DNA from 3 places in the Singulisphaera chitinilytica genome. Region 3 is predicted to be linked to each of the others. Evidence: riboswitches for the same ligand, from Rfam matches in the RefSeq annotation. Region 3 holds a riboswitch; each other region holds the start of a gene.
The links. A riboswitch is a leader RNA that binds a small molecule or an ion and turns the genes downstream of it on or off. The one in region 3 is predicted to bind cobalamin.
Positions count from the first base shown of each region.

Region 1: it holds a riboswitch for cobalamin, as region 3 does, so the genes downstream of both, ACOYYX_RS20985 (DUF1559 domain-containing protein) here and ACOYYX_RS00720 (ABC transporter substrate-binding protein) in region 3, are expected to answer to the same signal.
Region 2: it holds a riboswitch for cobalamin, as region 3 does, so the genes downstream of both, ACOYYX_RS21075 (DUF1559 domain-containing protein) here and ACOYYX_RS00720 (ABC transporter substrate-binding protein) in region 3, are expected to answer to the same signal.

Region 1 covers NZ_CP186274.1:5,265,596-5,268,864, reverse strand. Annotated here, with positions in the region: gene ACOYYX_RS20995 (hypothetical protein) at 1-82, opposite strand, end outside; gene ACOYYX_RS20990 (hypothetical protein) at 79-210, opposite strand; gene ACOYYX_RS20985 (DUF1559 domain-containing protein) at 310-1,332, opposite strand; cobalamin riboswitch at 1,445-1,647, opposite strand; gene ACOYYX_RS20980 (hypothetical protein) at 1,787-2,149, opposite strand; gene ACOYYX_RS20975 (hypothetical protein) at 2,607-3,269, shown strand, end outside; partial or broken gene ACOYYX_RS20970 (RNA polymerase sigma factor) at 3,242-3,269, shown strand, end outside.
Region 2 covers NZ_CP186274.1:5,285,001-5,288,269, forward strand. Annotated here, with positions in the region: gene ACOYYX_RS21065 (hypothetical protein) at 1-406, opposite strand, end outside; gene ACOYYX_RS21070 (hypothetical protein) at 462-641, opposite strand; gene ACOYYX_RS21075 (DUF1559 domain-containing protein) at 694-1,722, opposite strand; cobalamin riboswitch at 1,844-2,045, opposite strand; gene ACOYYX_RS21080 (hypothetical protein) at 2,830-3,039, opposite strand.
Region 3 covers NZ_CP186274.1:200,171-203,439, forward strand. Annotated here, with positions in the region: gene ACOYYX_RS00715 (AP protein) at 1-860, opposite strand, end outside; cobalamin riboswitch at 1,057-1,260, shown strand; gene ACOYYX_RS00720 (ABC transporter substrate-binding protein) at 1,540-2,448, shown strand; gene ACOYYX_RS00725 (FecCD family ABC transporter permease) at 2,457-3,269, shown strand, end outside.

The DNA.
Region 1 (3,269 bases), 4.7 Mb from region 3:
CGATGATGGAGCCGGTCAGGAACAGGGCGGCGGCGATCCCGACGTGGTGGGATTCGAGGTGGTGTGCGAAGAGGATCATCATAGCGCCTTCCTCCTGCGCAGGCCCGCGCCGGCGAGCTTGGCCACCACGCCGAAGACGACTCCCGAGAGCAGGGAGACCGTGCCGAGGAAGATCATGTCATCCGAATGCAAGTCGTGCAGCCACTCCATGCGGTGGGGCTCCTCAAGGATTAAGGTTGCGTGAGAAAAGGTACGGATTCAGGCGTCGGGGCGGGGATACATAAAGAAAGTCCTCCTTTCGTCGCCCGCTCAGTAAGCATCCGACGAGACGACCTCCCCGCCCTGGCGCGTCACCATCGCCGCGACGATGCCGATCGGCGTCCGGTCTTTGAGGAAGCGTGCCGACCCATCAGCCATCAATACGTTTGATCCGGTGCTATGAAAGCTATAGATTTCATTATCATTCGAGCAATTCACCCCGCATGGGCCCGGCGACACCGAGCCGTCGTAGGTGGCCCCGTCGATCACGACCCCCTTGAGGTCGCTGGCCCAGACGCCCCCGGTGACGTGATTGCGAGGCGAGTTGGAGACCGGGGTGCCCGGGACCATGCCGCGACCACGCCAGAACTGGGGCCGATTGGACACTTCGATCACCAGCAGCGTGTTCGAGAGCCCGTCGGTGACCTGTGCAATCGGGCAGCCGTCGTCGATGCGATCCCTGGCCGTGTCCGAGCCCAGGTTGATAATGCCCGAACTGCTCCCCATCCCGAGCATCTTCTGCAAGGCCGCGGAGATCCCATAGGCGCTCCCGTAGTCCCAGGTCGCCCCGCGGTAGATCTGACGCGGAGCACTCGTGCTGCCGTAGAGCGTGAATTCGAAGCCCTCGCGACCGGACTGGGCCGAGGGGCAGGCGAAGATGCCGACCGAGGCCGTCGCGGTCGTCGTGTTCGCCGCGTCGTACCAGTGGACCTGGAAGTTCATGCTGGTGAAGGTCGTCGATTGCTCCATATACGGCAGCAGATGGGCCGGCCAGCCGTGGCGGGGCGGCGAGGGGGGGGAGTCGTAGAAGAGGCCGGTGCTCTGGCTCGGGAAGCAGCTATGGACCTGCTCGAAGCCGTGCAAGCCGAGGCCGATTTGCTTCAGATTATTGAGGCAGGATGCCCGGCGAGCCGCCTCGCGAGCCGCCTGGACCGCCGGCAAGAGCAGGGCGACGAGCACCCCGATGATGGCGATCACCACCAGCAACTCGATCAGCGAGAATGCCGGGCGCCGACGAGCATGTCGTCGAGCCGATGGGAATCCGACGGAGTGAATAGACTGAGACGAAGCCATGAGCAGACCTTCCTGCCGGCTAGGGCAAGGGTCGATGCTCCGGTGCTCCGTAGAAGGCCCTGTGCAGGCGGTCTGCGAGGGGACCCGCTCGGATGCCCGCGGCCGGAGCATCGCAGCAGAATCTCGACGGGCAGGTCTTCTGGCTCTCGGCTCGTAGCGGCCTTCGGACAACCTTCCCGCCTCGCGGCAGTGGTCGTAGCGTCCGAAGCCTGACCGATTACAGCGGCGGCCCCGCGCCGGATTTGCACCGGCTTCCCTATTCTCCCCCTCGCCCGAGTCGGTCGGGCAGGGGGCACCTGTCGAGGGAGATCATTAGAACCACGGGCCGCCCGGCGGTCAAGGATCGTGCCGGCCCAGCGCGTGATGGCTCTGGACAATGAGCCGAGACGTCACGATGCGAAGCGACCTCCGCGAAGGCTAGAAAATCTTGGGAGTGTAGCCTGACGCGGTGATCTCAGGACCGGAAAGCCTGGAGATCCCCATTCGAGGCCACCTTCGGTTTGCCGTGCGGACGATGGGCGAGATCGAGAGGCTCCTGACTTCGCCGGCCGCTCTTCTCCCCGTCCGCCAGGTAGAACTCGGAGAACTGGCCGAAGGTGATGTCGTCGCCCATGACGACCGACGCTTCGGCCTTGCGCAGCTCGGCGTCGAGCCGCGCCTGGGCGACGCGGTGGTCGCGCGTCGGATGACGCAGGTCTTCGAACCTCGTCAGCGGGCGGTAGGTGCGCCCGGCCTTGGTCCGCCGCACCTCCCCGAGCGCGGCGGTCACCCAGCAGCCGTATTTCTCGCTGTAGAACGCCTTGGCGGGTCGTCCCATGTCGCGGTCTCTCTCATGCGGTTCGCGAACTGTTGTCCCGCAGTTTCAGTGCTTTTGCACTCCTACTTGCACTGTGACAGCCGTTCACTAGCCGATGCAACCGCGCATAGAAATCCCCTCGGAGAACAAAATCCCCCAAGGGGTTACATCGAAATGGGCGGCGCTGGATTCGAACCAGCGACTTCCACCGTGTGAGGATGGATAAAATCTCGGCCGAGAAGCCCACGAACCTTCGATCGAGAGAGAACTTACAACATTCGACTCATCATCGCAAGAGGACGCGTAGCCTCTCATGTTTTCGCAAGGATTCTCGGTAAGACGAAAGTCCAAGGCCAGCGCAAAACGGTATGTACCGTTTTGCGATACCAGTCATCTATGACGACGCGGTGAGGATCACATGAATCGTGATCGGTAGGTTTAAGCTCGCCGCACGGTCAGCATCGACGGTCGGGCCGCGATGCATCAGGTGTGGCTGGCCCTGTTCCCGATGGCCATGATGCTCCGCTGTTTCCCGCACGACTGGCCGGGCATCCGCAGCCGGGTCAAGCTCAGCGGGTCATTCCGAGAGCGATCGACGCGGGTCTGGGAGTCGTATCGGGCCCCGTCCCGCGGGTGCTTCGCGCAGCGCCTGCGGCGGCTCCGCGAGTGGTCCCGTCACCGCGAGATGTCGGCATGGCTGCTCAAGCGAGTCGAGGCGCCGTGCGGCCGCTCGCGGGAGTATGCCGCGGCGTACTCGCACCCGGGCGGCCACCGGACGAGCAACATGCTGGACCGGCCGTTGCGCGGGATGAACCGCGACTTCGACCGCGGCCAGTACCTGCACGGCTCGGCCGCGGCCTGCCGGCTCCACTGCCGGGCCTGGGCGTGGCTGGCGAACTACGTCCCCTGGCACCCAGCGGTGGCGCGGGCTAAGGAGGGATGGCGCTACTCCGTTGAGCGGCTCAACCGCCATCGTCTCCAAGACGGCTGGCTTCAGAACCTGCTCGTCTCCGCCTCACTCGGCGGCCACGACTCGTCCCCAAAATCCATGACGGTCAGAAAAGTCATTCAGATCCCCGGCCGGGTTGTGTGTATCCGGGCAGGAGGGATCGGATGGACGAGATGCCGAGCACGCGGGCCA
Region 2 (3,269 bases), 4.7 Mb from region 3:
CGACTCGCCCTTCGAGCTCGACGAAAATGACCTGCTCGGTGTCGCCAGTCCGGGCGGTCAGGGCCAGGTCTCGCGAATAGGACGGGGCCTGGGAGTCAGACAGCTTGACGGGCGAAGGAGCCTCGCGGTTGATGGCCGAGACCACTTGCTCCGCCAGGGCGGCCGGCGTAGGGAACGTCGCCAGGGCCGTGCCGGCGACGTCCTTCGCGGTGATGAGCCGCACGGTTCGGTCGGAGAACCAGTCGGGATGGTTGAACAGGAAGGCCGTCACCCCGTAGAGCGTGACGAATGGAACCAGGGACAACCCTGCATACATGTGCGCACGTCGCACAAGTTTCATGGCCGCGTTGAAGCGGACCCGGGCTCGTGAGCGAGTGGCTGCCGCCGCAGCCGTATTGACCGACATCGTTGACTCCCTGGTGAACTGCGAACCTCGTGAGGGCAATCCGGGCCGAAACGACTCAACGTTCTTCGAGGTCGCCCTTGCTGAAAGCGCGAGGCTTTTCGCCGCCGGTGGCTGAAGGATCAGCCTGCTTTTTCAGGTCGATCGAGCCGGAATCGCCATTCGAGCACCCGGTGAATGCGACCGACAGGATGAGGGCCGCGGCGGCGAAGGATCGCCTCGCGTATGGAGCCATCATGGTGGAAGATCCCTGGATGGAGTCGTTGGGATGAAAGACGTGCGCCATCGGCTCAGTAGGAATCCGAGCTGATGACCTCGCCGCCCGACCTCGTCGAGAGCGCCTGGTAGACTCCGAGCCTCGACCCTGGCGCGAGGTTGTACATATTGGCGGCGGAATCGAAGGTCACGCCCGCCGCGGTGATGGTCGCCGGGTTGATCGACCAGGAGTCGATCGAGTCCTTGAGGAAGCGAACGGACCCATCGACGAACGCGAAGTTGGCACCCCCGGGGTGGAGGCTCGAGGCGTTCGCCACATAACGGGCCCCGAGCACGCCGACCGGCTTCTTGTAGGCGTTGATCGGGTAGTACGTCTCGAACATCGTGTCGTACCAGTACCCCGAGTTCCAGAACTGATTCACCAACTGGTCGGCCTGGGACAGCAGGGAGTGGCCCCGTTCGCCGATGGAGATGGTGTTGCTGGTCCCGTCCCTGATGTCGCTGATGCGAGTGGCACTATACATGTAGATCGTGCCATTCATGTTGCCGACCTGCTGCGGGAAGTTGCTCGCGGAGAGCTTGGGCCTGACGTCCCAGGTCCCCGTGCATCCGGCATAACTGATGAAGGCCTGCTCCCAGTTGCCGGGGGGCGGGGCCTGATAGATCGTCGGGGAGAGGGGCTGAAGTTCCGCCGCGGAGGCATCGCTCGGGCACGCGAATGCCGAGATGGCGACCCCCGCGATGGTCAGGTTGGCTGAATTCTTATACGAGAGGCTGAAGTTGGCGAGGTTGTAGACGGGCGTCTGCTCCATGTACGGCAGGATCATGACGAACATGCTGAAGCCGTCGGCCATCTTGCCCGCCCCGGTGCCGGATGCCGCCCAGAAAGAGCCGGGGGGCAGCGTGCCCGTGGCCGACTCATAATTGGATATGGCCAGGCTCATCTGCTTGAGGTTGTTCGTGCATTGGGCGCGGCGTGCGGCCTCGCGCGCCGCCTGGACGGCGGGGAGCAGCAGCGCGATCAGCACGGCGATGATCGCGATCACCACCAGGAGTTCGATGAGGGTGAAGCCGGTGCGTCGAGGGGGGATGCGCGCAGGCATGGGGGCGGTTCTTTCTGCCGGGCCGGGCAAGAGGAATTCGAATCGCTTCGACCCTCCGGCGCAAGGCTCGTGGCAGACGTTCTGCGAGCGGCCCGCCCGGATGCTCAGTGGCCGAAGCATCGGAACAGCAACTCGACGGGCAGGTCTTCTGGCTTACGGCTCCTGACGGCTCCCGGACCGCCTTCCCGCCCGCGGGCAGTGGCATCGTTGTCCGGAGCCTGGCCGAATACAGCGGCGGCCCCACGACGGATTCTCACCGTCTTCCCTATTATCCCCCGAGACCTCTTGCGTAGTCCGAGGGCACCTGTCGAGAGCGGCATTACACCCTTTCAAACACTCCCGCGTCAAGTCGCGAATCCGAGAATCCGGGATGCCCTCGCGATTTCAACCCCTCAGGCGAATACAAAAAATGATATGATCATTTTCCTCAAAAACGCCAATCCAGCACCGATCGACTGTACGCCTGGGACGAGGCCGCCGTCCATCCTTACAAAACATCATATCAATTGAAACCAGTTATTTATTGGAGGAGTTGTGGAATGGAGTATGAAACGTCCTCTCGGTGCCCCTCCACAAGGCGCGACGCCCCATTCTTTCAACACAAGTCCTTGCCTGGATTTGACAAGAAACGGCTCTCCTATCGGATGGCGGTCTCAGTATGTCGGGGGCACTCGATCCAGGCGAATCCGAACGCCGAACGCTCGATCACCACGGAATCCGCCTTGAGCCTCCGTCGAAATGACACCCGCGGCACCCAGGCGGGATTTCAGGCGGTGCCTATGGGAGCTGGTCAGGACAACCCCTTTTAGAGATGGTTGAGGTCCGGGGCGTCGTCGCTCGCACGTCGCGGAATAGCCGCTGGTGAACGTCCCCGGACCGGCTCCCGCTGAACAGCTATTCGGCTCAGGCAGGTTGATCGAGAACCGCAACAGTGTCGTGACCAGGTCGAACTGCCGGGTCTGCTGCTCGAGCCCGACGTCAGGGGCCAGGTGATGCTGGAGCCTGCGACTTCGGCCTCCCGAGTCGTAAGCGATCGGGTTCTTGCTCAGGAGTACCTCGAGCACGCCGGGCCGAAACTGGCCCTGGACGCAAGAGGGCCTCTCCTCTTCAAATATCGGGTGGCTGTGAGAGGCCGTTCTTGGCGGCCCATGTTGCGAGCGCCAAGCGGAAGATTTGGACCTTGGGGATGTGCGTCTCGCGATGCGCGTTCTCTAGCCAATCTACATACTCGGGCGAACCCTTCATGTGAATGACAGTTTCCCGCTCGGATCGCTCTTCGGGAGATTTCGGCAATTGTCCCATCTTGGGGCGTGCCATCAATTTTACTCCATCAAATATTCAACTTGTTAATTACACCGAGATGATCACTCTAGAGACTCATTCAAAATACTAGCGATTATCAGTTGGCATGGCAAACCCGAATGCGGTTATTGTCACCCGTACAATCCTATGGGGTGAGATCCGGCCAATCACAAGTTGTAATGAACAGATCAACCTGACATCCGGAGCACAATTGACACCCTGAGGGCGTTGAAAATCCGGCGCAT
Region 3 (3,269 bases):
TTGTATTTGGGGTTCGCCTGGAGCTCATCCCAGAGGATCTTGAGGTTCCCGTCGGCGTTGTGGGCGGCGTGCAGGTAGTGGTCGTAGTGGCCCTCGTGGGCGTGCTCGTCGGTGTCGCCCAGGCCGATGTACATGACCGACGGCGACTCATGCTTCAGGTGCTCGAGGGCCACCTGGAAGGTGAAGGCGTCGTTGCGGCAGCCTTCCCAGGTCTGCGGCGTCTGGGCCATCATGCGGTTGAGCACGAGTTCACCCTCCGAGAGGTTCTTGCGCTCGATGGGGACCCAGCCGGCGTTGATGTAGAGGCCGCTCCGCTCCCGGTTGAAGATGAACGGGTAGACATCCCACGACCCGATCACCGCGACTTTGCCCTTATAAGCGGGCAATTTGTTCAGCCACTCGAAGACGTTGACGTTGGGGTTGGGGACCTTGTTGTTGCTGTCGATGCGGTCGTCGGCGGAGCCGGTGAAGAGCTCGTTGTAGCCGGGGTAGGAGAAGTTCTTGCCGTTGGTGACGCGGGCCGGGCTCTTCTTGTCGTTGTTGCCGTAGATCTGCCCCTGGCGGGCGACGACCGTCCACAGGAAGGGCATGAGCGCCTCGCGGCGGGCCTCGGCGTTATCGCGCCAGAACTCGCGGCGGAGTTCGTCGACCCGGGCCACGCCGCCGTCCTTCTTGTTCAGCAGGGACTCTTCGGCCCCGCGGAAGACCTCCTGCCAGCGCAGGCCGTCGGCCGTGACGACCACGACATTCCTGGTGGCCAGGGCCGGCGCCTTCGGCTCGTCACCGCGAGCAAGCGGAGAATTCGTGTGGGAACCGGCCAGCAAAAGCAGGAGGAAGCAAGCTCGACGCAGCAACGTCATGACAACCTTTCTGTTCAACGCGGAGGGTTCTCGAGGGGGAAGGGCACGTCGTCGCGGATCGTCCTTGCGGGAGACCACGCGGTACGGCGTGTCGCGACGCCATCGTCGCTCATCGACAGGATTTCGGTGTGATTTTATGAGAAACGATTCGTGAATTTCGCGCCGAGACTTGACGGTCGGCCGGGCCTTTCGCTCTAATTTTGGCTTCCCGACGGGTGCTCCACGCCCACGATCCGGCGAGGGAGAGAATAGGGAAGACGGTGAGAATCCGTCGCGGGGCCGCCGCTGTCATCGGCGAGGCCCCCGGGCCGATTGTGCCACTGCCAGGTATGGCGGGAAGGCCGCCCGGGTGCCGTTACGAGCCGAAAGCCAGAAGACCTGCCCGTCGAGGTGCTGTTCCGATGCTTCGGCCGCAAGCATTTGGGCGCGCCGCTCGCGATTCGCCGGCGACGGGCCTGGTGCCCGAGGGCCAGAGCCCACCCTCACGCCCGACCCGGCACGAAAGTTCGCGTTCATGGCTCGCCGCCCCTCCAGTCGCCCCCGCATGCACTCCCCCGGCTCCGCCCTCGACGAGCCCCCGGCCAACCCCAGGCGCCATCGGCTCGCTGACGTTCTTACCACAGTCGGGAGCCGCAGGCCACCGAGCGTCGACCCTCGCGATCGGGAGCACGGGCAACCCATGAACCGACCAAACGCCTTACTCCGAGCGGCCTGGGCCCTCGCCGGCCTCGCGATCCTCGCGGCGTCGGGCTGCGGCGACGCGTCGAGATCGACCGCGAACCCCGACGCCAGGCCCGTCCGCATCGCGTCATTGACGCTGGCGACGGACGAGATGCTCACCGAGCTCGTGCCGACCGAGCGGGTCGTGAGCGTCACCGCGCTCGTCGACGACCCGACGATCTCGAACGTAGCGGGCCGCTATCCCGAGAAGATCGCGAGGCTCCGGGACATCCATGTCGAGCTGCTCCTCTCCCTGGGACCGGACCTGATCCTCGTCGCGCCTTATAATACGGCCGACTCCCTCCGCCTGCTGGAGAACTCGGGGCGCTCGACCTACCGCAACGAGGCCGTGAACAGCGTCGCCGAGATCGAGGAGGGCATCCTCAAGCTGGGCAAGCGACTGGGCGAGGCCGGGAAGGCCAAGGGCGTGGTCGAAGGGATGGAAGCGAGGCGACGAAAACTCGCCGAGCGCTTGCAAGGGGCAACGACCCGGCCCCGTGTCCTCTTCTGGTCGGCCGGATTCACTTCGGGGAAGAAGACGACCATCGACGACATCATCCGCGACGCCGGGGCCCTGAACGTGGCGGCCGAGATGGGGCTCGAGGGCTCGGTCGAGATCCCCCCCGAGCGCGTCGTCGCCGCCGACCCCGACATCGTGCTCCTCTCCCTCTGGAAGGACGACGAGCGGCAGGCGCAGGTGGCGAACCACCCGATCCTCCGGCAGCTCCGCGCGGTGAAAGAGAACCGCCTGGTGACGATCGAGGGGCGGTACATCACGAGCATCTCGCAGTTCGTGGTCGAAGGGGCCGAGCGGCTGGCGAAGGCCCTGCATCCCGACCGCTTCGCCGGCGACGGGGCCCCGCGATGAGGCGTGCGATGACCATCGCGGCCCTGCTCGGCCTCGCCTACGCGGTGCTCGCGCTGCTGGGGACGATCTGGGGCTCGGTGTCGATCCCCACGTCGCACGTCGCCCGGGTCCTGGCGTCAGCGATAGGGCTGGACCTCGGCGGCGGGAGCCCGGTCCCGGCCACGGAGCGGTTTCTCATCCTCCAGGTCCGGCTGCCGCAGGTCTTCCTGCTCGGCCTGGTCGGGGCGGCCCTGGCGACCTCAGGAGCGGCCTTGCAGGCGACGTTCGAGAACCCGCTAGCCGACCCCAGCATCCTCGGCGTCAGCGGCGGCGCGGCGCTCGGTGCGGTGCTGGCCATCCACAGCGGCATCGCCGAGACCGTCTTCCTGTCGCTGCCCCTGTGTGCCTTCTGCGGCGGGCTCGCCTCGTCGATGTTCGTCTACGCCATCACGTACTTCGAGGGCCACAGCACGGGCCCGACCCTGCTGCTGACGGGCGTGGCGGTGGGGAGCATGACGATCGCGGGGGTCTCGCTCGTGATGGTCATCACCGAGGTCCACCGCATCCAGGAGCTCCTCTTCTGGATGGTCGGGGGCGTGCGGAACCAGTCGTGGGAGCACGTCGGCCTTTGTGCCCTGCCGATCGCCCTGGGGATCGCCGGGCTCCTGAGCTTGCACCATCGGCTCGATGCGCTCCTGCTCGGCGAGGAGCAGGCGATGGCCGTGGGAGTGCCGGTCGCGGGGACGCGGCTCCTCGTCCTGCTCCTGACCGCCCTGGCCACCGGCGCGGCAACGGCCGTCAGCGGCTCGATCGGGTTCGTCGGCCTGATGGTCCCGCACCTG